3 regions of the Priestia sp. ABM2_011 genome follow, and region 1 is predicted to be linked to each of the others. Evidence: riboswitches for the same ligand, from Rfam matches in the RefSeq annotation. Region 1 holds a riboswitch; each other region holds the start of a gene.
What was found. A riboswitch is a leader RNA that binds a small molecule or an ion and turns the genes downstream of it on or off. The one in region 1 is predicted to bind thiamine pyrophosphate.
Positions count from the first base shown of each region.

Region 1 (7,551 bases):
AAAAAAAAGTCCTATCTCCCTTGAAGAAAAGGAGCCAAAAATAGAAATTGAACTTGGTACAAACATAGAAGAAACTCTAAATGTGCTAGAAGAACGGTTAGACTATACGAGCGATATAGGGAAAAGGTGGCTAAAGTTCAATTATGAGCGTGCGCTTTTAGTTTATTTTGTTCCTCTTATGGATTCAGTGAAATTAAATGAGCATGTGATCAAACCTTTATTAATCGAAAAAGAAGGAAAGATAAGTGAAATTATTCAGGCCGCTTCAATTACTCCTACAAAAGATTTGAATGAAATGATTAGTTTAATGAGCCGAGGTGCGTCTGTTTTATTAATAGAGAATGATCCGTTTGTTTATGCAATTGATTCTACCAAAACGGCTACAAGAGAAGTTAATCAAGCGCTGAATGAAAAAGTGATTAGGGGTTCACAGGAAAGTTTTGTCGAGAGCTTGGACAAAAATCTAAACATGATGAGGCAAAAATTTTTAGATGGAAGCCTTATTGTACGCTATATCGAAGTAGGCAGTATTTCACGCACTCGAGTGGCAGTTTTATATTTGAAAAATATAGCAAACGCAGAAATTTGTAATATGATTATTGATCGTATCAAACAAATTGAAGTGGATGGAGTGGATAGTGGGAGTGTCATTGAAGAGGCTCTAGAAGATTCACCTCTGTCACCATTTCCTCAGCTGCTGAATACAGAAAGGCCGGATCGAGTAATGGGTAACTTGTTAGAAGGAAGAATGGCAGTTTTAACAAATGGTAATAGTTCTGCGTTAATTGCTCCTGTTAACTTTTTTACTTTTTATCAATCGCCTGAAGATTACAATACACGTGCACTTTATGGCTCATTTTTTCGACTTTTACGCGTGTTCAGTTTTTTTGTTGCCATGAGTTTACCTGCGATTTATATTGCAACGATTTCTTTTCATTACGAGTTAATTCCTTTGGACTTAGTATTTACGGTAAAAGGATCTCTTGAGAACGTTCCGTTTCCTCCGATAGTAGAGGCATTTATTATGGTATTGATATTGGAACTATTAAAAGAAGCATCGCTCAGGCTGCCTTCATCCATTGCTCAAACCATCGGGGTAGTTGGAGGATTAGTTATCGGCACAGCAATTGTTGAAGCGAGTTTAGTTTCAAATATGATGATTATTGTTATTGCTCTAACAGCCGTTTCTTCCTTTGTTGTGCCATCAAACGAAATGAGCACAACGCTGCGAATTTTAAGTTTTCCTATGATGATCGGAGCAGCCGCTTTTGGCTATTTGGGTATTGTTTTTGTACTAGTTCTTATTGTTATGCATTTAGTTATTTTAGAGTCTATTACGATGCCTTACTTAATCCCTTTTGCGCCATTTAAATTTTCTGGCTTAAAGGATGTTTTTATAAGGATGCATCAGCTCTATTTGAATGAAAGGCCTGCTAACGCTAAGCCTCAAAAACGCCAACGTCAAAAAGCGATAAGGAATTGGGATTCAAATGAATAAAAATAGTATTTCAGCCAGCCAGCTGTTCTTTATCATTTTGCAAACTCAAATTGGTATTGGTGTTTTAGGGTTACCTTATAACTTATTTAAGACGGCGCATACGGACGGCTGGATTTCCATGTTAATTAGCGGGTGTATAATTCAAGTCATTACATTGTTCCACTGGGGACTAACGCATCGGTTGCCAGGTCTAACTTTATATCAAATGACCAGCAAGCTGCTTGGTAAGTGGATAGGGAATTTTCTAAATGTAGGATATGTATTTTATTACATCATTGTTTCAAGTGTTATTACTGTTTTGTATGTAAACGTGTTAAAGCGCTGGCTGTACCACTTAACCCCAGCATATGTTTTGGTCCTTTTATTAGTTGTTATTGCCCTATATTTTGCAAAAGAGAATGTTCGAAACATAGGGCGTTTTTTTACAATTGTATCTGTATTTTTAATCATTTTAGTCTTACTGGTGTCAAATGCTTATAAAGAGGCTGATGTCCGGTATCTATTTCCGATTGGGCACAGCGGTATTCAAAATATCTTGCTAGCGTCAAAAGAAGGAAGTATCTCAATGCTAGGCTTTGAAGCCATTTTGATTTTAGCACCGTTTGTAAAGGCAAAATCCACTATGACATTGAAAATGGTCATGCTTAGTAATTGTATCGTTACCGTTTTATATGTTTATATCATCATTGCTTGTTATTTGTTTTTTAGCCCAGATGAAATTTTAATCGTACCAGAACCGGTTTTATACATTTTGAAGGCGACACAAAACTCAGTGATTGAACGAATCGATTTGGTTTTTATTACTTTTTGGATTATTTCTGTTATTACGTCCCTTATTATGTACGTGTATATTTCAAGTGTAGGCATGCAGGAAATATTCAAAAAGAAAACTCACCGTCCGTTTGTTCCAATTGTATTGATATTCGTAACAGGTCTTTCTATTTATTTTTCAAGAACGGATAATCTTGTGGCAGCTTTGTCACAGGCAACTAACTACTTAATTTACGTATTCATTTTCTGTATTCCTATTTGTTTGTTAATTCTATCATGGATAAGAAAAGGAACAGTAAAAAATGAAGTATAAACTTATCAAGGTATTGAGCATATGTTTAATTTTAAGTTTTCTAACAGGATGTTGGGATCAAAAATTGTTAAAAGATACGATGTTTTTGTCTACAGTGGCTTATGAAAAAAAGAAAGATAAGGTGATTTCTACTATTGCGATCCGTTCCTATACGTCTAAAGAAGGGACATTAGTGAATAAAACCTATCATGTAGCAGGGGATTCACCTCGAGACGATCGTACAAAAATTAACCAGCAGGTTTCTGGAATTGTTATGTCTGCTAAAAAAAGAATTGTTTTATTTGAAAATCAATTAGCTAAGGAGGGTGTATTAGAATTATCCGACGTTTTATATCGCACATCAGAAAGTCCTTTGACAGCTAAGTATGTCATTGTAGAAGGAAAGCCGAGTACCATAGTTGAATTACAGCAAGTAGGAGAAGAGCTAATTGGAGAGTATTTAGACGGAGTTGTTCATACGGCTGAAGTCAATTCTTTAGTGCCTGTTGAAACTCTTCAGTCACTTTGTACCGTTTTATTTGATGAAGGAAAAGGACTAGCACTCCCTTATGTGAAATTAAATACTGAAAATAAGACCGTTGATGTAATCGGTACAGCTTTATTTAATGAAGATAAATTTTCAGGCATTACATTAAATCCTGAGGAATCCAAGGTGCTTCTTTTATTAGGAAATCAAAAAGGTAAATATATGATTATGAGTCACAAAATTACCATACATGATCAACAGTATGTAGTATCGTATGATGTGTCAGGCGCTAAAGCAAAAATGCACCTTAAACCGGATGCGATGTACGGAGCGAAAGTAACCATACCGCTACATGTAAAAGTAAGCATTAATGAATTTACCAAAAATGAAATGTCATCTCCTGCATTGACAAAAAAGGTGCAGGAAGAAATTGAAAAGATTCTACAAAAAAAAGCTGAAAAAGTAGTTGGAAAGCTACAAAAAGCTAATTGTGATTTTCTGGAAATAGGAAGAGAAGCAGCTGCTTATCATCCGAGTATATGGAAAAGGCTTAAATGGAGACAGGACTATAAAAACATCTCGATTAATCCGAAAGTACAAGTGGAAATTATCCATCGTGGAATTATTAATTAAAAAAAGTCATGCGAAACGCATGGCTTTTTTTAAGTGGAAAAATGTTAGTTTACAAAATAATAAAAAGGGAATTGTATTTATTTATTGATGTGATAGGATAAAAAAAGCATGTAAATCCATTCACTACGAATGAAAGCAGTGGACATATACATATAGATAATAATAAATGGTTTGGGGAGTCAAAGAAGGTGATGTTGAAGTGAATGTAAGCATCAGGTCAATCGTTAAAAAAGTCATGTTCATTCTATTTATTGCGTACGGGGCAGTGGTCATTTATGCTACTCTCATACGGGAAAACGAACATGTTTACGGAAAAGCAATGAACTTGGATTTATTTAGTACAATCCGTCTGATGTGGGACAGCGGTAATATAATGCTCACTCTGACAAATATACTGGGAAATATCGTGATGTTTGCGCCGCTTGGAATGTTTATTCCGTTGTTTATGAAGTGGTTTGACGGTTTTATTCAAGTCTTTACGACTGGTTTCTTAATCAGTTTTCTGATTGAAATTTTACAGTACAAGCTAACGGAACGAGTATTTGATATTGATGATATCTTTTTGAATACGCTAGGTACATTTATAGGCTGGGTTATTATTAAAATACTATATTGGATCAAGAACATGCTGAAAGCACGTTTCAAAAAAAGATGAAAGGACTTCTTTACGAAGTCCTTTTTGCATCTTGTTGATAGAAACACTTAATGCAGCGTCTTACGGAAGAATGTGAGGATTCAACGATAATGTGCTGACAATTTTGCTGAACAAATAATAACTTTCCTTCAAGCTGCTTAATTTGTTTTTTTAGCTGTTCTACTTCATTATTGATAGATATTTGAACCACTGTTAACAAACTCTTTAGCTTTTTCTTTCATTCCTTCTTTTCTTACTTCGTTTACATCTTTTTCATTTTCTTGAGCCATGTTACGAATATCTTGAGAAATACGCATCGAACAGAATTTAGGTCCACACATTGAACAGAAATGGGCTGTTTTAGCACCTTCAGCGGGAAGTGTTTCATCGTGATATTCTTTTGCGCGCTCTGGATCTAGTGACAGGTTAAATTGATCATTCCATCTAAATTCAAATCTTGCTTTAGACAGAGCATTATCGCGTTTTTGTGCTCCTGGATGGCCTTTTGCTAGGTCAGCAGCATGCGCAGCAATTTTATAGGTGATAACGCCTTCGCGAACGTCTTCTTTATTCGGGAGTCCTAAATGTTCTTTTGGCGTTACGTAGCAAAGCATAGCTGTCCCAAACCAGCCAATCATTGCAGCACCAATACCTGATGTAATATGGTCATAGCCTGGAGCGATGTCGGTTGTAAGCGGTCCAAGAGTATAGAAGGGAGCTTCCTGGCATATTTCCATTTGTTTATCTACGTTTTCTTTGATGAGATGCATTGGAACATGTCCAGGACCTTCAATCATAACTTGAACATCGTGTTTCCAAGCAATTTTAGTTAATTCACCAAGCGTTTCTAATTCACCGAACTGTGCCTCATCATTAGCATCTGCAATGGAACCAGGACGTAGCCCATCGCCAAGCGAAATAGCAATATCGTATGCTTTACAGATTTCACAGATTTCTTCAAAGCGAGTATATAAAAAATTCTCTTCATGATGAGCTAAACACCACTGCGCCAAGATGGATCCTCCGCGTGAAACAATACCTGTCGTACGTTTCGCTGTCAGAGGAATATAACGTAAAAGAACACCTGCGTGAATAGTAAAGTAATCAACACCTTGTTCTGCTTGTTCAATTAATGTATCGCGGTATGCTTCCCACGTTAGATCTTCTGCTACGCCTTTTACTTTTTCAAGCGCTTGGTAAATAGGAACGGTCCCTACAGGAACAGGCGAGTTGCGGATAATCCATTCGCGTGTTGTGTGGATATCCTTTCCTGTTGATAGATCCATAATTGTATCGGCTCCCCAACGCGTTGCCCATGTCATTTTTTCTACTTCATCTTCAATAGCTGAACGAATAGCTGAATTTCCGATATTAGCATTAATTTTCACATGGAATTTGCGGCCGATAATCATCGGTTCGCTCTCAGGGTGATTGATATTATTAGGGATAATCGCACGTCCTCTTGCTACTTCTTCACGCACAATTTCAGGATTCATCTGTTCACGAATAGCGATAAATTCCATTTCGGGCGTGATGACTCCTTTTTTCGCATAGTGCATTTGCGTTACATTTTGATTTTTTTTCGCGCGCAAAGGTAAACGTTTAGTGATAAAGCGCTCGTACTGATCTCTTGGATCACCGTCATAATAACCGTTATCCTGTGGCTGAACCGTACGGCCTTGATATGTTTCTACATCGTTTCGTTCTGCAATCCACTTTTCGCGCAGAGCCGGTAATCCTTTTTGTAAATTAATTTCATAAGAGGGATCTGTATAAACACCGCTCGTGTCGTATACACGTACGGGACTATTTTCTTCTTCACCAAAAGACCCTGTAGTAGGAGACTGATGAATTTCACGCATAGGTACTTTAAGGTCTTGTCTGGATCCTTGGACATATACTTTGTGACTGTTTGGAAAAGGCTTTTTCATAGAAACTGATACATTTTGTTTTGACATTACATATTCCTCCGGTTTCGCATAAAGTGTAGCTATACCGAACCATAAAAAAATCGGGTTCTGTGATAGACAGAACCCGATGGAATAGGCAAAAAAAGAATAAAACTATACTATTCTTTTCAAGACTACTTCCCTCCGCTGGTATAACCCAAATCAGGTTCAAAGGGTTAAAGAGTTTTATTGCACTCTTCTCTCAGTCTGAGCTATCAGACACCCCTAGTAGAAATAACATTCAAATTATTCAATTTACGGCTTAAGTTTACCATCATTCGGTAAAAAATCAACCCTTAAATAAAAAAAGCTAGACAATTAGCGTTGTCTAGCAGCATCGATTGCAATCACAATAGCTGTAATAATATGCATGATAAATCCCAAAAATGGAATCCAAGCAACCAGTGAGGTAACAAGCCCTAGTATGTTTCCATAAGCAGATAACCCTCGTCTATTAGCTAAAATGAGTGTGATAGCATGAAGAATAAATCCAATAAAAAGAGGAGTATAGCTAAAGCCCATAACAATTCCCGCGCCAATTAAAGGAATTCCCAGCAAGGCTTCATACCCAGCAGTGACCCATTTCATTGTACGTACATTTCCATTCATAGTAAAAAGCCTCCTAAAAAAGATACTACTATATACGAGAAAAGAGAGAAAAAAGTTTCAAATTACTTAGGGGATATGTCGTATAAGTCAGCCCTATTGGATTAAAATGATAGATGACAGTAAAGGGGGATGGAAAAAACATAATGATTTAGTCATTTTTTCACACTAAAGAAAAATAGTCTAGATGATTCATTTTTAGCTAAGGGACCAGAATTTATACTGAACATAGTGACTGCTTTTTAAAATAAATAAAAGCTGATATCGTGTTTTTTGGTTGTAGCATGTAAGCTTTTTATTACAAATTATTAAAGATTCTTATCTTTTTGCAAATACACATTGTATTTCATAGTTTTAACAATTATGATAAAAAAGCAAGTGTCAAAATAGGAAAATAGTTGAGCATGTAAAACGAAGCGATAAGCTTATTAATTTGAAAGAAAGGCAAGGTACATAGCTTTATGTGGGAAATTATTGTAGCAATCATTTTAGGGATTGTAGAAGGTTTAACAGAGTTTGCTCCCGTTTCGTCAACTGGGCATATGATTATTGTGGATGACCTGTGGTTAAATTCAAAAGAATTATTTTCATCTCCAGTAGCTAATACATTTAAGATTGTTATTCAGCTAGGGTCGATTTTAGCAGTAGTTGTTATTTTTAAAGATCGTTTTATTAATTTAT
Region 1 is NZ_JBSWUB010000001.1:4,865,718-4,873,268, reverse strand. It holds gene ACXAE4_RS25595 (spore germination protein) at 1-1,498, shown strand, start outside; gene ACXAE4_RS25590 (GerAB/ArcD/ProY family transporter) at 1,491-2,582, shown strand; gene ACXAE4_RS25585 (Ger(x)C family spore germination protein) at 2,572-3,681, shown strand; gene ACXAE4_RS25580 (VanZ family protein) at 3,881-4,336, shown strand; gene thiC (phosphomethylpyrimidine synthase ThiC) at 4,504-6,273, opposite strand; TPP riboswitch at 6,387-6,501, opposite strand; gene ACXAE4_RS25570 (hypothetical protein) at 6,583-6,873, opposite strand; gene ACXAE4_RS25565 (undecaprenyl-diphosphate phosphatase) at 7,332-7,551, shown strand, end outside.

Region 2 (7,551 bases), 110 kb from region 1:
GTTTGATTTTACGAGCCACTGCGTAAATAATATCAGCACTGAACAACATACCTGTCTTCACTGCATTGGGAAATAAGTCAGTGGCAATTGAATCTAACTGCGTTTCAACTGCTTCTACTTCTAAAGGATAAACTCCTTGAACGCCAACTGTATTTTGTGCAGTCACAGCTGTAATAACAGACATGCCAAAAACGTCACGCTCTTGAAATGTTTTTAAATCTGCTTGAATTCCTGCTCCTCCACCGCTGTCTGATCCAGCAATGGTTAATGCTTTTGGTACTGTCATGCTTGAAACCTCCATCTCTTTCTTACCCAATATACCGATGATAAAGTGACTTTGCTTCTACTATATCGTTTGTTCCATGGACAAAGACGCGCCCGTCTTGAAACATCACTAAACGGTAATCATCTACATAAAAAGAAAGCAGATACGGATTTTGTTCAATTTTATATCCTTTTTCTTTTAATCGTTCACCTAAAGACTGCAGCGGCTGCTTAGCTGATTTGCCCGGACGGATTTGTACCGTGTTTCTTCCGCATAGCACAGCTGTTTTCGTTTGATTTTCATATTGTAAAAAGGGATACGTTTGTTCACTGCCGCATGAGCGGCAAGCAGATTTGCGAAACACGTTCACATTGATGCTCGTATACTCATTTTTCCATACGTCAAACGAAACAAGTTCCCTTCTGAGCGCATTCCAGTCTCCGACTAATATTTTTAACACTTCTGTTACTTGATGAGCGACTACCATTTGTACAGCAGGACTAATAATCCCCACTGTATCACATGTTAACCCTCCAAGCGGTACAGACTCAAGCAAACAGGATAAACACGGTGTTTCACTTGGTATGATAGTATAACTAATTCCATAACTTCCTACACATGCTCCATAAATCCAAGGAATATCATATTTTTGTGATAAATCATTCATTACAAGGCGTGTGTCAAAATTATCGGTCGCATCAATCATAACATCTACCCCCTCAACAAGCTGTTCTAAAACTTGAGGGGTACCGTCTGCTACGTGCGCTTCTACTTTTACATCATGATTAATATCGTGAAGCCGTTTTTTAGCGGCAATTGCTTTTGGGATTCTTTTATCAGCATCTTTTTCACTATACAATTGCTGCCGCTGAAGGTTGCTCCACTCTACATAGTCCCGGTCAATGAGCGTTATTTTCTTTACCCCCGCTCGCGCAAGGGCCTCGGCGTTCCCTGTTCCAAGAGCACCTGCTCCTACAATCAGAACATGCTTTTCTTGAATTTGCTGCTGTCCGCCTTTTCCAATAGGTTGAAACAGTTCTTGGCGGGAATAACGATTAATCAACCGATACTCATCCCTTCTGTTGGACTGCTTGCCGTTGCATATTGTTTCTTTTCAATACGTCCTGCTTCAAATGCTGCTCTTCCTGCTTCAATCGCTAGCTTCATAGCACGAGCCATTTTCACAGGATCTTTTGCTCCTGAAACAGCTGTATTTAATAACACACCATCTGCTCCTAGCTCCATAGCTTGAGCCGCATCTGAAGCCGTTCCAATACCTGCATCTACAATTACTGGAACAGTTGATTGTTCAATGATAAAACGCATGTTCAACGGATTAATAATACCTTGACCTGAACCGATAGGCGAAGCTCCTGGCATAATGGCATGTACGCCTAACTCCTCTAAACGACGCGCAAGTAAAACATCATCTGATGTGTAAGGTAAAACGGTAAAGCCCTCCTTTAACAGCTCTTCACTAGCTTTTAATGTTTCAACGGGATCAGGAAGCAGCGTTTTATCACATCCAATTACTTCTACTTTCACCATGTCACAAAGTCCAGAAGCTTTAGCTAATTTAGCAATACGTACCGCTTCTTCTGCAGTTTTTGCTCCAGCCGTGTTAGGTAACAGAGTGAAACGCTTCACATCAAGTGCTTCTAGTAAATTAGGCTGATTTTGATCAAAAATATCCATTCGTCTAACAGCAAATGTTAAAATTTCTGTTTCCGACTCTTCTACCGCTTGACGCTGAGTCGTAAAGTCCGGAAATTTCCCTGTTCCTAATAATAAACGTGAATTAAATGTATATTGTCCAATTTTTAACATACTCTTCATCCTCCTCCTACAAATGAAACGACTTCTAATGTATCTCCATCTTTTAAACTTGCAGCACTATGTTCTTCTTTTTGTAAAATGTTCTTGTTTAGCTCAACAATTACCACTCGTTCATGCAGGTTCTGAGCCTGCAACAAGTGCTCGACCGTTTCAATTTCATCTCCAACAGTAACGGTCTTACCATTAATGATTAGATTCAATGAACTCCCTCCATTACTCTCGTTAGCTGAAATGATGTAAAAAATGAATGATTCGGCTCTTTCCCTACCAAAGCATCAGCCATAATTTTTCCAGTTGCAGCACTTAATAAAATACCGTTTCGGTAGTGGCCAAACGCCATGTGTAGATTCGCTATTTCAGGATGCTCTCCTAAATAAGGCCAGCCATCATTTGTTTGTGGACGAAGACCTGACCATGCTTTTTCAAATGTGGCTTCTTTAATAGCCGGCAGAAGCACAGCAGCTTTATCCAGCAGAAATTGAATACCTTGTGCAGAAACGGTCTTAGTAAAATCATGCTGCAGCTTAGTTGCCCCGATTACGATTCTTCCACCAGCCTTTGGCACTAAATAAAAACCTTCATCTAAAAAAATCGTTTTAGAAAGCAGCGGCTTATGACTTTGAAGAGCAATACACTCTCCTTTTACAGGAAATACCTGACCTAAATGTTCAGAAGAAATAAAACGTTTAGCCCATGAGCCTGCTGCGATCACTACTTTTCCTCCATAAAAAGAGCCTTTAGACGTCTGTACACCTTTTACTGTTTCATTTTCCGTAATAAGAGAATGAACGTCACAGTATTCAAATACATCTGCTCCGTGATACAAGGCTCCATGAGCAAGAGCATGTGTTAACTTAGCCGGAGCTAGCTGGCCGTCTCCAGGTATTGTAATGGCTCCGTATATGTCTGGAGAGAGCCCCGGTTCTAACAACCGCGCTTCTTTTACGTCGATCCATCTTACATCTTTGTCCCATTGATGATGCTGATCGGCTTTTTTCTTTAATACGTGTGCATCTTCTTCTGTTACAGCGACTTTTAATAAGCCTTTTTGAATAAGCTCTACGTCGATTGCCGTTTTTTCTTTTAGTTCCTTCACCAGTTCAGGAAACATACTTCTGCTCTTAATAGCAAGGTCTAAAAGAGGACCTTCTTCATCAATTTCAGCTTGAGCACCTAAAATACCAGCAGCTGCACTTGAAGCTTCACAACCAATTTGATTGCGCTCAAGAATGGCTACTGACGCTCCTTGTTTTGACAAATGATAAGCGATAGAAGAGCTAATTATGCCTCCTCCGACTAACAGTACATCATAATGCTGCTTCATTTTCTCCACCTCCAGATGTCCATATATGAGAATATTGTTTGATTGCTTTAAGCGGATATTGCGCAAGCATGACACCAGACATCACAGCTATACCGTGTGCTCCTGTTTGCAGCACCTCTTTGGCATTTACAGGTGTAATTCCACCAATCGCAATAACTGGTATCTTCACAGCGTCTACTACTTCTTTTAACGCTGCTATCCCTCGGCTTTTTAATTCTTTTTTTGAATGAGTTGAATAAATATGTCCGTATAGAATATAGTGAGCTCCATCTTTTTCAGCTTCTAGAGCTTCTTCCACAGAGTGAACTGATTTTCCGACAATAAGAGAAGGAAATGCGTCTCTAACGCACGAAACGTCTAAACTATGATAGGCAAGCTGCACCCCTTTTGCTTTTAAAGCATGCGCTACATCAACTCGGTCATTTACAATAATTTTAGAGCGACAAAATGGCAGGCTTTCTAGTAAACATTGAATCTGCTTTGCCGTTTTCTTTTTTTCTCTAATATGAATGGCACCCGCAAAAGGCACGATAGCCGTTAAAATGTCCCGAACCTCTTCAATTGGCTGCTTATCTGTTGTAATGACATGAAATTTAGGAATATCCATATGATCGAAACCTTTCCATTCAGAATAAAGAGAAATTTCAATCACTTTATCTTGTGTAGAGGGCTTTATTACATACAAAAAAACCACTCTACAACGTAGAGTGGTTAGCATGTATCGTTATGTAAACATGATCGCCACTTCCCTACGCTGGTACAAACCAGATCAGGTTCAAAGGGTCCGAAATGCATTCGTCTCAGCTTCAAAAAGCTCCCCTAGTGATTGCTATTTATTGATTTTGTTTTTGCACTTAAAATTATAACACAACTAGATGTAAATACAATATCTCTTTATGCTCTTACGGCTCTCTTCCTTTTATAGATGTATCTTTTAAGCTTCTTTACTAAGAGGCCCGGCGCACCGCACCATTCTGCTTTTTATATCGTTAGTAATCGGTATAGTCGTCAAATTCTTCTTTGTCTTTTTCCTTTTTCCGATCCCATATAAACAGCAGGAGTAACATAATAAAAGTTAGAATATAAAAACCGTAAAAAATAAATGCCGCCACAACATTTATAAATAAAAATAAAAAACCGATGATCTGACCTGCAACAGCAACAATCAACAAAATGTATTTCCAAACTTCTGCTTTTCTATCCATTCTCTACTTCTCCGTCTTTTTGTTTTTCCCTACTAGAAACGTTCTCTTTATTTAAATAAAAACGTTCCTGCCAGTAAACCGACTGTAAATAAACCAATTGTTCCAAATGCTGAAATCCCCACGTACACCAACATTTTCTGATAAGATTTTTCTCGAATTAACTGCACGGTTTCCACACTAAACGTTGAAAAAGTGGTAAAAGCCCCGAAAAAACCAATGCCGATCATTAGAAATATTGAATCATTATAAGCATGACTCGGAACCTTTCCATAATAACTACCGTAAAAAAGACCAAGTCCAAACGCACCAAGCAAGTTAACAAACAGCATTGATACTGGAAAAGGAGGATTTGAAGCTGTTTTTGTAACCTTTAATCCCAAAAGATAACGGCATATGCCTCCAGCTGCCCCCCCAAGTGCCAAGCTCACTATGCTCATTTACTTCACCTCATGTACTTTTACTAAATTTTTTCCTGCCGTTTCACCGCATAGATAGCCTGCTAAAGCAAAAAGGATTCCGCCTACTAAAGAGACAATGAAATAAATGGCTCCACCCCATAAATAATGCTGAGTGAGAGAAACGAAGTCTCCTGCAAACGTTGAATACGTGGTAAAACCGCCGCATAAGCCCACGCCTAGTCCAAGCTTGATCCATTCCTTTGGCTGTTTCCACGCAAAAAATCCCGTTAATAGTCCTAATATGAAGCTACCTAATAGGTTTTCAATTACTGTTCCTATTGGATACCCCGTATATAATAAGGAAAGATTTAGAAAATAACGTGCATACGTACCAGCGATAGCACCAAAGGCAATTGAGATTAAGTTTATGGCTTTCATCATATCGCTCCGTTTCATAAATTCTTCTTTAAGTGTACCATAAGGAATTTATTTCTACCTTAACATTTAACTATATGTTTATTGCACCAAAAGTCATGAAAAAATGAAAGAGAAAATCGTCGCATGAAACTTCCTTTTTACTCCTCGAATATCCCTTAAAAATCCATTTAATCCAAATTCTAAAATCTTTCTGTATCCTTATGACAAACCGTGTATAGAAGGTATATTTCCCTTATTTTAAGTCACATTAATCGTATAAGTTTTTTTTGTTGACTTTTGCTGTGTTCTTGTTTAGTATCACAGAGTATCATTTCCTATCAGAATACTAGGGGGTTTAGAAAATGAAGAAATTTGCTGCACTTTTGTCGCTACTATTAGCTTTCACAGTTGTGCTTGCCGCATGCGGTTCTAGCTCAAAAAATGAAGCAAACAATGGAGACAATAAATCTTCACAAGAGGATTTATATAATAAAGTGAAAAAAGATGGTGTATTAACAATTGGAACTGAAGGTACATACCCTCCGTTCACTTTTCATGATGACAAACAAAAGCTAACTGGGTTTGATGTAGAATTGGCTCAAGAAGTAGCTAAACGTCTTGGCGTAAAAGCTGAGTTCAAAGAAACACAGTGGGATGGCATGTTTGCTGGATTAGATGCTAAACGATTTGACATGATTGCTAATGAAGTTGGTATTCGTGAAGATCGTCAAAAGAAATACGATTTCTCTGATCCATACATCCAGTCAGGGGCTGTATTAATTGTTCGTAAAGACGAAAAAGATATCAAATCATTTAAAGATTTAAAAGGAAAAAAATCAGCGCAGTCATTAACAAGTAACTATAAAGACATGGCTCAATCTTATGGTGCAAACATTACGAGTGCTGAAGGTTTTGCTCAAGCAGTAGAACTAATGAGCGCAAACCGTGTTGATGCTACAATCAACGATAAATTATCGTTCCTTGACTATAAGAAAAAGCACCCTAACGCACCTATCAAAATCGCGGATGAAAAATCCGATGGTGCTGCAAGCGGCTTTATGTTTAGAAAAGACAGCGGTAAGTTAGTGGATGAAGTAAACAAAGCATTGAAAGATATGAAAAAAGACGGAACATACGCAAAAATTTCTAAGAAATGGTTTGGCGAAGATGTTTCTCCTAAATAATATTTTCCCTGATGGAGAGCGATTGAATCAATTGATTTCAATCGCTCAATCATCTCTCTTACCAATGCTAAAGGGAGCTATTCAATATTCTATTCCACTAACATTAATCACGTTTGTACTCGGTATCATTTTAGCTGTCTTAACAGCCTTGGCTCGTTTATCATCTATAAAAGTTTTAAATATAATTGCGCGCATCTATGTATCGATTATTCGAGGTACACCGCTGCTTGTGCAATTATTTATTATTTTCTACGGCTTACCCAATTTAGATATAACAATTGACCCATTTATCTCTGCTATTATTGGATTTTCATTAAGTGTAGGTGCGTATGCATCTGAAATTATCCGAGCAGCGATTCAATCTATTCCTAAAGGACAGTGGGAAGCTGGCTACTCACTTGGTATGACCTATTCCCAAGCGTTAAGACGGATTATTTTACCGCAAGCAGCACGTGTATCGATTCCGCCATTATCTAACTCTTTTATTAGCCTTATTAAAGATACGTCACTTGCATCGCTTATTCTTGTTTCTGAGATGTTCCGTAAAGCTCAAGAAATTGCTTCGACTAACTATGAATTTTTACTTCTTTATAGTGAAGCAGCGCTCTTGTACTGGATTATGTGTACAATCTTATCCATTATCCAAGGACGCATTGAAATAAGACTAGATCGTTACGTATCTAAATAACCGTTTCGAGTAGCTAAAGGAGTTTTTCATATGATTAATATCAAAAATTTGCATAAATCATTCGGTGATTTGCAAGTATTAAAAGGGATTGATTTAGAAGTTGAACAGGGCAAGGTAATTGTATTAATTGGTCCTTCTGGATCGGGTAAAACTACTTTTTTACGTTGCTTAAATCTTTTAGAAATCCCAACAGACGGCACGATTGAACTTGATAAAAAAAGCATGAATTTCACC
Region 2 is NZ_JBSWUB010000001.1:4,759,049-4,766,599, forward strand. It holds gene thiD (bifunctional hydroxymethylpyrimidine kinase/phosphomethylpyrimidine kinase) at 1-286, opposite strand, end outside; gene ACXAE4_RS25045 (thiazole biosynthesis adenylyltransferase ThiF) at 309-1,328, opposite strand; gene ACXAE4_RS25050 (thiazole synthase) at 1,325-2,092, opposite strand; gene thiS (sulfur carrier protein ThiS) at 2,098-2,301, opposite strand; gene thiO (glycine oxidase ThiO) at 2,298-3,425, opposite strand; gene ACXAE4_RS25065 (thiamine phosphate synthase) at 3,409-4,032, opposite strand; TPP riboswitch at 4,155-4,256, opposite strand; gene ACXAE4_RS25070 (hypothetical protein) at 4,415-4,630, opposite strand; gene crcB (fluoride efflux transporter CrcB) at 4,678-5,067, opposite strand; gene ACXAE4_RS25080 (fluoride efflux transporter FluC) at 5,068-5,466, opposite strand; gene ACXAE4_RS25085 (amino acid ABC transporter substrate-binding protein) at 5,808-6,629, shown strand; gene ACXAE4_RS25090 (amino acid ABC transporter permease) at 6,613-7,317, shown strand; gene ACXAE4_RS25095 (amino acid ABC transporter ATP-binding protein) at 7,348-7,551, shown strand, end outside.
Region 2: it holds a riboswitch for thiamine pyrophosphate, as region 1 does, so the genes downstream of both, ACXAE4_RS25065 (thiamine phosphate synthase) here and thiC (phosphomethylpyrimidine synthase ThiC) in region 1, are expected to answer to the same signal.

Region 3 (7,551 bases), 1.7 Mb from region 1:
AATGCTCCTGCTCTTCTTGTTCCTTTATCAGCAGCTGAACATATTCTTTGACTTCATCTAACGTACATTGTTCATCAAACAGCTGTTTAATATCATTAAATAATTCAATTTGTTCCTCTGTATAGACACGGGCCCCATCTACTCGTTCAATTGTTAAATAGCTGCCCAATAATTTTTCCCATTGTTTTAACGTTTTCTTTTCTACCTCTAATTGATCACTTACTTTTTTAATTGTATACGTCTCCATCATTTTTTATTTCCTCCCTTATCTATTTTCATCCAACTATGTAATGGATTATTTGTTGTATGTTGTATTCACCATATCTTCACTTGTTTTCCTGCTAGGTGACAAAGGTTGTCAAAACTAGACGACATTAGCCTTCTATGTAAAGAAAACGCATATTTTGTAAAAAAATGTACAGAAATGCGCAAATGGCAAAAATGGAAAACATAAAAGAAAAGGAGAGTATAGAAAACAGTTGACGGGAAAAAATGAATCCTATAAGATAAGTTTAAATGTTTAAGTTCTTGAACATATAAACATAAGGAGTGAACACTATGTCACAGCATTATGCGCTCATCACCGGTGCGTCCGGAGGAATAGGTAAAGAGTTAGCTTATCAATTCGCAAAGGATGGCCATTCTTTAATTTTAGTTGCCAGAAGTGCTGATAAACTAACAGCGATTAGAGAGAATTTAAAATCTACTTATAATATTGACGTGATAACGGTTGTAAAGGATTTATCAAGAGAAGAAGAGATACAGTCACTGTATGAAGAACTTAAAAATAAAGAAATGCACGTTGATTATTTAGTGAACAATGCAGGTTTTGGACTATACGGTAAATTTATTGAAACAGCTTTAGATGAAGAGTTAAACATGATTGACTTAAATATCCGAGCATTAACTCATTTAACAAAATTATTTTTACCCGATATGGTCAAAAGAAATCACGGGAAAATTTTAAACATTGCGTCCGTTGCTGCATTTATGCCGGGTCCGCTTATGACAGTGTATTACGCAACGAAAGCGTACGTATTATCTTTCACAGAGGCCCTTGAAAATGAATTAAGAGGTACCAATGTAACGGTAAGTGCTCTATGCCCGGGTCCAACTAAAACGGGTTTTAGCGATCGGGCCCAGCTGAGCAATTCCAAGCTTTTTCAAAGCGGTGCAATGGATGTAGAAGCAGTTGCTAAAGCGGGCTATAAAAAATTTATGAAAGGTCAGACGGTTATCGTACCAGGAGTACAGTTTCGTCTCGCCACCTTCATCCCGCGCTTTGTACCAAGAAAGTGGCTTTCATCCGTTGTCCGCAGAACACAAGAAATTAAATAAAGGAGAATATTTATGAGTGAAAAAGCAGTGGAGTTATTTCGTGCCAGCATTCCTATTTTTCAGGCTCTAAGTGATTCAGCAAGACAAGATATTATTTTGCTGCTCGCGGAAAAAGAGCCTTTAACCGTTAATGAAATTGCAAACGAGTCTACTTTATCACGACCGGCAATTTCTCATCATTTAAAAATTTTACGTGATCAAAAGCTTGTGCAAATTGAGCAAAAAGGAACGCAGAGATATTATTCATTAGCTTTAAACGAGGCAGTTGAGCTATTAAAAAGCTTGCTTGCTACAGTTGAAGCTGAATGTTTATAGGGAGATGAAAGAGATGAACCACGAGCAATTCTATATCACAGATGAAACGGTCATTGAACATATTGTCTCTACACAAAAGCAGTATTTCTATGCACAAAAGACAAAGAGCATCAGCAGCCGCATTCAAGCGCTGAATAAGCTCAGAGACGCAGTCAAACAAAACGAGCAGAGAATTATGGATGCTTTAAAGCAAGACTTGAATAAATCCGAAGTAGAGGCGTACACGTCGGAAATTGGGATTTTACTAGAGGAAATTCGGTTTACGCTTAAGCATTTAGCAAAATGGATGAAGCCTAAAAAAGTAAAAACCGCTTTAACACACGTGGGCTCTAAAGGGAAAATTGTTCCTGAACCGTATGGAGTCGCGTTAATTATTGCTCCGTGGAACTATCCGTTTCAATTAGCGCTGTCTCCTTTAGTAGGAGCGATTGCCGCTGGAAACACGGCGATTATAAAGCCTTCTGAATTAACGCCTAGCGTATCTCGGGTTATACAAGAATTACTAGCTGAGGCTTTTGATCCAGCATTTGTGACCGTGATTGAAGGCGCTGTAGACACGACGAGCCTGCTTTTAAAACAGCCCCTCGATTATATTTTCTTTACGGGAAGTGTAAATGTAGGGAAAATTATTATGCAAGAAGCAGGGAAGCAGCTTATTCCCGTCACGCTGGAGCTAGGAGGAAAAAGTCCGTGCATTGTACATGAAGATGCAAACCTAGATTTTGCAGCGAAGCGAATTATGTTTGGCAAAGGAATGAATGCAGGCCAAACGTGCGTTGCTCCCGATTATTTGCTCGTGCATAAAAAGGTAAAAGCGCAGCTAGTGGAGAAACTTCGCGAAGCGATTTATCAATTTTACGGTAGTAATCCGCTTGAAAGTGAGCGCTACGGCCGTATTGTCAGTGAGCGCCATTTTATTCGGCTAGTTGAGTTTTTAAAAGACGGAAACGCTATAGTTGGAGGCGGGTATAATAAAAGTACGCTCACAATAGAACCTACGGTGTTAAGTGAAGTAAGCTGGACATCAGACGTTATGCAAGAAGAAATTTTTGGGCCTATTCTTCCTATGATTGAATACGAAACGTTAGACGAAGTTATTCATAAAGTTCAAGAAAAAGCTAAGCCGTTAGCTCTTTACTTGTTTACGGAAAGTGCAAATGTACAAAACGTCATAACGGAGCGTCTTTCATTTGGAGGAGGCTGTATAAATGATACGCTTATGCATATCGCTACGCCATATTTACCCTTTGGCGGAGTTGGAGAAAGCGGTACGGGCCAATATCATGGAAAAGACAGCTTTCAGACATTTTCTCATTTTAAAAGCATGCTGTCTCAAACAACCAAGTTTGATTTGTCATTCCGCTATCCTTCAGAGAAACAAAACTTGAAAATGATTAAAAAATTATTGAAATAAAAAGCCTCCTGATAGGAGGCTTTTTCGTTATTTTGAAAGTGAAAGCTGAGAAAGCGGCCATTTTTCTTGTGTATACGCCATTTCCCAAAATAAATACTCCAGCTCACAGCTTTTGATAAAGTGATCTTTCATACGATTACGTTCTTCTTCAGTCGCTTGCTCGGTGAGTTCATCAAGTTTGTTACAAAACCATTGTGTTGTGCCATTCATTTCTTCATTATTATAAAACTGAATCCATTCATAAAAAGGATGAGAAGGAGATGGATTTACTTGTTCTGTAATGCGCTGGCCAATTTCAACGTACGTCCACGGACATGGAAGAAGCACGGCAATGATTTCCGCTAAGCTGCCTGTATGCGCAACGCTTGTCATATGGTTAATGTAGTGGCTGGCCGTTGGTGAAAGAGCCTCAGTGTGGAGGTCTTCATAGCGTACGCCTGCTACTTCACAAAAATTATTATGAGGGTGTACTTCACTATGTAATACCGTAGAAATGCCGGCATTAAAGGCTTCCATTTCGGTACGCGTACGGCATTTTGTTAAAGCAGCGCCGTAAATGCGGACAAATGCTGTTAAGTATTCGTAGTCTTGAGAAACGTAGTGAATAAGCGCTTCTTTTGGCACGTCTCCTTCAGCAATTCCTTTAATAAAAGGGTGGTTAAAAATGGCTTCGTAAATATAGTTTGCTTCTTGTCTTAATTGAGATGAAAATGACATCAAAATCCTCCTTTAATTATGAGGAAGTCACAAACAAGCACATAAAGGAAATAAAAAACACTCCGTTTATAAACGGAGTGGCAAAGGACAGTACAAAACTGAACATTGCCACTTTCCTACGCTGGTATGAGCCAGATCAGGTTCAAAGGGATCAAGAAAACTTGTCTCAGCCGGTCGGCACCCCTAGTGGACTTCCTATTAGTCTATGTTTAACTTACCATATATTCTGAAAAATAGAAAGCGTTACGGAAAATTGTTCCCTAACGGTTTTTATCTCTTAAAGAGGTAGCTTCTTGAAGCTATTTTTAATCATTTTTGTTTAAAAATGCATATTTTTAGGGAAGAAGAGGTATTAATGAAGGGAAGAGCCGTTTTCGTCTCCGAAACATTCCCATATAAATAGAAGAAAGGAGAGAACAAAATGGCAAAATTTCGTTTGTATGCTGTATTAAATACAGTAGGCTTGGCTATTACACTTCTTGTGAATTATTTAGCAAATGCGATTCCAATAGGAGGCAAAACAACGGCAGAGGCTTCTGCGCAAGTTCCTACGTTGTTTACACCAGCCGGTTATGCCTTTGCTATCTGGGGCGTTATTTATTTGTTATTAACCATTTGGGTTATACGCCAATTTTTTGCAAGAGAAGATCAAAAGGAAATATATGCACGTATCGGCATTTGGTTTTTTCTAAACTGTTTGTTAAATAGTGCGTGGATCTTTATTTTCCAAAACGATTACTATAAGTTATCCCTTTTAGTTATGCTCTTTATTTTAGGCACATTAATGATTGTATATTCCATTATTCAGCATTCTCGGATGACGACATGGTTTATGCGTCTGCCGATTTCGCTTTATCTTGGATGGATTTCTGTTGCGACTATTGTTAATGTATTTGTCGTATTTCAAGCAAATGGAATACAGCACTTACTTGGCCTAAATGAGTTAGCATGGACGATTATTATGCTGCTGGTAGGGGCTGCGCTGGGCATTATGTTTACATTAAAAAACCGAGACGCTGTTTATCCGCTTGTTTTTATTTGGGCTTATATTGCCATTGCGGTGAAACAAAGTGGAAATCAGCCAATTGTCATTACTGTTATCATCTCGATTGTTTTATTAGCAATTGCTATTATTGTGGGACTGATTAAACGCTATAGACGTTTTTAAAAAGAAGCTCTAGCTTTTGTAAGCTAGAGCTTTTTATGATGCTCTTTTGATTGTAAAAAAGCAGCTGTAAAAGCAATTAAGCTAATTAAAATACCAAAAGGAACAACAATTGGTACGAATGATAAAATAAATGTCATAAGCGTAACCTCCATGTTGCATCGGTGCATAATGAAAAATTCAACTTTTTAAATTGAAGTTCCGCTATTATAGTATGCTAGGCTTTATGTTTGGAGCCTATATGTTTAGAAATAAACGAAAAAGGCAACATACGTTACATATAGTTTATATAGGAGGAGTTAAAATGGAAACATATTTAGTGGCTTACACAGATAAAGACGATATGGAATATAAACAAGTGACGTGCGAGAGTTATGAAGATGCAGAGCGTACAGTTCTTCGTTTAGAGAGAGAAGGGCATATGCATATTGAAGAAATATCAAATCAAGAAGCCTACCGTGGAGACGAATCATCGTACAGAGAATAATTTTTGAATAGAAACATCAAACTCAAAATGAAGAGGCAGCTGCTTCTTCATTTTTTCTATTCTATATAGATATCGTTTTATAGAAAAAAGTAAAACGGGAATGATTTTCTTCTGCATTTATGGTACAGTACTAATCAGATGAGTTTTGAGTTTAGAAGAGGAGAGAGTAACATTATATGAGTAAAGGAAATCAGTGGTCTTCACGCCTCGGTTTTATTTTAGCATCTGCTGGGGCAGCAATTGGTCTAGGAGCGATATGGAAATTTCCATACGTAACCGGAACCAGTGGCGGTGGAGCATTTTTTGCGTTGTTTATTTTATTTACAATTTTTATTGGATTGCCGCTTCTGTTGGCAGAATTTATCATTGGAAGACATACGGGAAAAGAAGCGATTAGTGCTTATAAAGCAATTGCTCCAAAGTCCGCTTGGGTATGGATTGGCAGGCTGGGAGTACTCAGCTGTGTCGTTTTGCTTTCCTTTTACAGCGTCGTTGGCGGCTGGGTGATTTTATATACGATTATGAGCGTAACCGGTATGCTAAGCGGAAAAGAGTACGGTCCGTTGTTCAATGCCGTCATTAGCCAACCTTATGTGGTATTAGGTGCACAGGCGCTGTTTTTATTAATTACAGTGTTTGTTATTTCAAAAGGCGTACAAAAAGGCATAGAGCGTGCTAATAAATACATGATGCCGTTGTTATTTATCTGTTTTATTATCATTGTGGTTCGCTCTTTAACATTAGACGGAGCTATGGACGGAGTAAAGTTCTTTTTAAAACCGGATTTTTCAGCCATTACAGGGTCATCTGTTCTCTATGCGCTCGGTCAGTCGTTTTTCTCGCTTTGCGTAGGATTATCCTGCATGGTGACATATAGCTCTTATTTAGGGAAAAAAGTAAGCTTGACGCGTTCAGCGGGCACCATTGCTATTTTGAACTTGTTTGTTTCGCTGCTTGCAGGCTTGGCTATTTTTCCAGCTGTTTTTTCATTCGGATTAAAGCCAACCGAAGGACCTGGACTTTTGTTTGTGGTCTTGCCAACAGTATTTGAGAAAATGCCGTTTGGCACCGTCTTTTTAGCACTGTTTTTAATTTTATTTCTATTTGCTACGCTTACGTCTGCTTTTTCACTGCTGGAAATTATCGTAGCTGCTTTAACCAAAGACGATCAGACAAAACGAACTCGCTATGCTTCTTTAGCAGGGATTCTTGTGTTTGTAGTAGGTATCCCATCAGCGCTTTCGTTTGGTGTACTAAAACATGTCTCACTTTTTGGCAGAAGTATATTTGACGTAGCTGACTTTTTTGTGAGCAATTTAATGCTGCCTCTTGGAAGTTTAGCCATTGCGATTTTTGTGACATTTAAAATGAAAAAAGAAGCCGTGTATGAAGAGTTTATTTCAGGAAGTACAAAAGGCGCTAAATTATTCAACGCATGGTTCTTTCTAGTTAAATACGTATTACCTATTATTATTATAGCTGTTCTGTTAAGCTTACTTGTTGCATATTAAAAAAAGCACTCATCTGAGTGCTTTTTTTTGTTTATTTTGCAAAAACGTGATTTCCGATTGTAATCGTAACCTGTTTTTGACGAAGCCATTGATCGCTTGTTTTATCTGGGTTAAAGAAGAATAACGAGCCTTTTCCTTGACCTCTAAACGCTAGTGCTTCATTTACAGCTTTTTTTGCTTCAGCATCCGCTGCTTTATTAATTTCACCGTTTTGTACAGGTGTAAACTGTGTACCTTGATAAATGACATCATGAATAGAGTTTGGGAAAGAATCGCTATCCACGCGGTTTAAAACGACTGTTGCTACAGCCACTTTGCCAGCGTAAGGTTCACCTTTTGCTTCAGCTTGTACAAGGCGAGCTAACAATTCTTTATCGCTTTCGCTAATAGAGTTAGGGATTGTTAATGTTTCATTTGCATTAATAGAGTCGGTAGATTTGTGATTCGCTTCTTTTAACTGTTTAACCGTAACGCCGTATTCAGCGCCAATCTTGTAAAGAGTCTCTCCGGCTTTTACGCGATGGGTTGTTTCAGCGGCATTTGCCCCGTGACTCATGCCGAACATAGGAACGGCTAGTGCTCCAATAATTGCTAGTTTCTTAAA
Region 3 is NZ_JBSWUB010000001.1:3,203,139-3,210,689, reverse strand. It holds gene ACXAE4_RS17285 (helix-turn-helix domain-containing protein) at 1-250, opposite strand, end outside; gene ACXAE4_RS17280 (SDR family NAD(P)-dependent oxidoreductase) at 559-1,338, shown strand; gene ACXAE4_RS17275 (ArsR/SmtB family transcription factor) at 1,351-1,653, shown strand; gene ACXAE4_RS17270 (aldehyde dehydrogenase) at 1,667-3,067, shown strand; gene tenA (thiaminase II) at 3,095-3,784, opposite strand; TPP riboswitch at 3,881-3,979, opposite strand; gene ACXAE4_RS17260 (TspO/MBR family protein) at 4,206-4,952, shown strand; gene ACXAE4_RS17255 (hypothetical protein) at 5,254-5,436, shown strand; gene ACXAE4_RS17250 (sodium-dependent transporter) at 5,613-6,947, shown strand; gene ACXAE4_RS17245 (cell wall hydrolase) at 6,979-7,551, opposite strand, start outside.
Region 3: it holds a riboswitch for thiamine pyrophosphate, as region 1 does, so the genes downstream of both, tenA (thiaminase II) here and thiC (phosphomethylpyrimidine synthase ThiC) in region 1, are expected to answer to the same signal.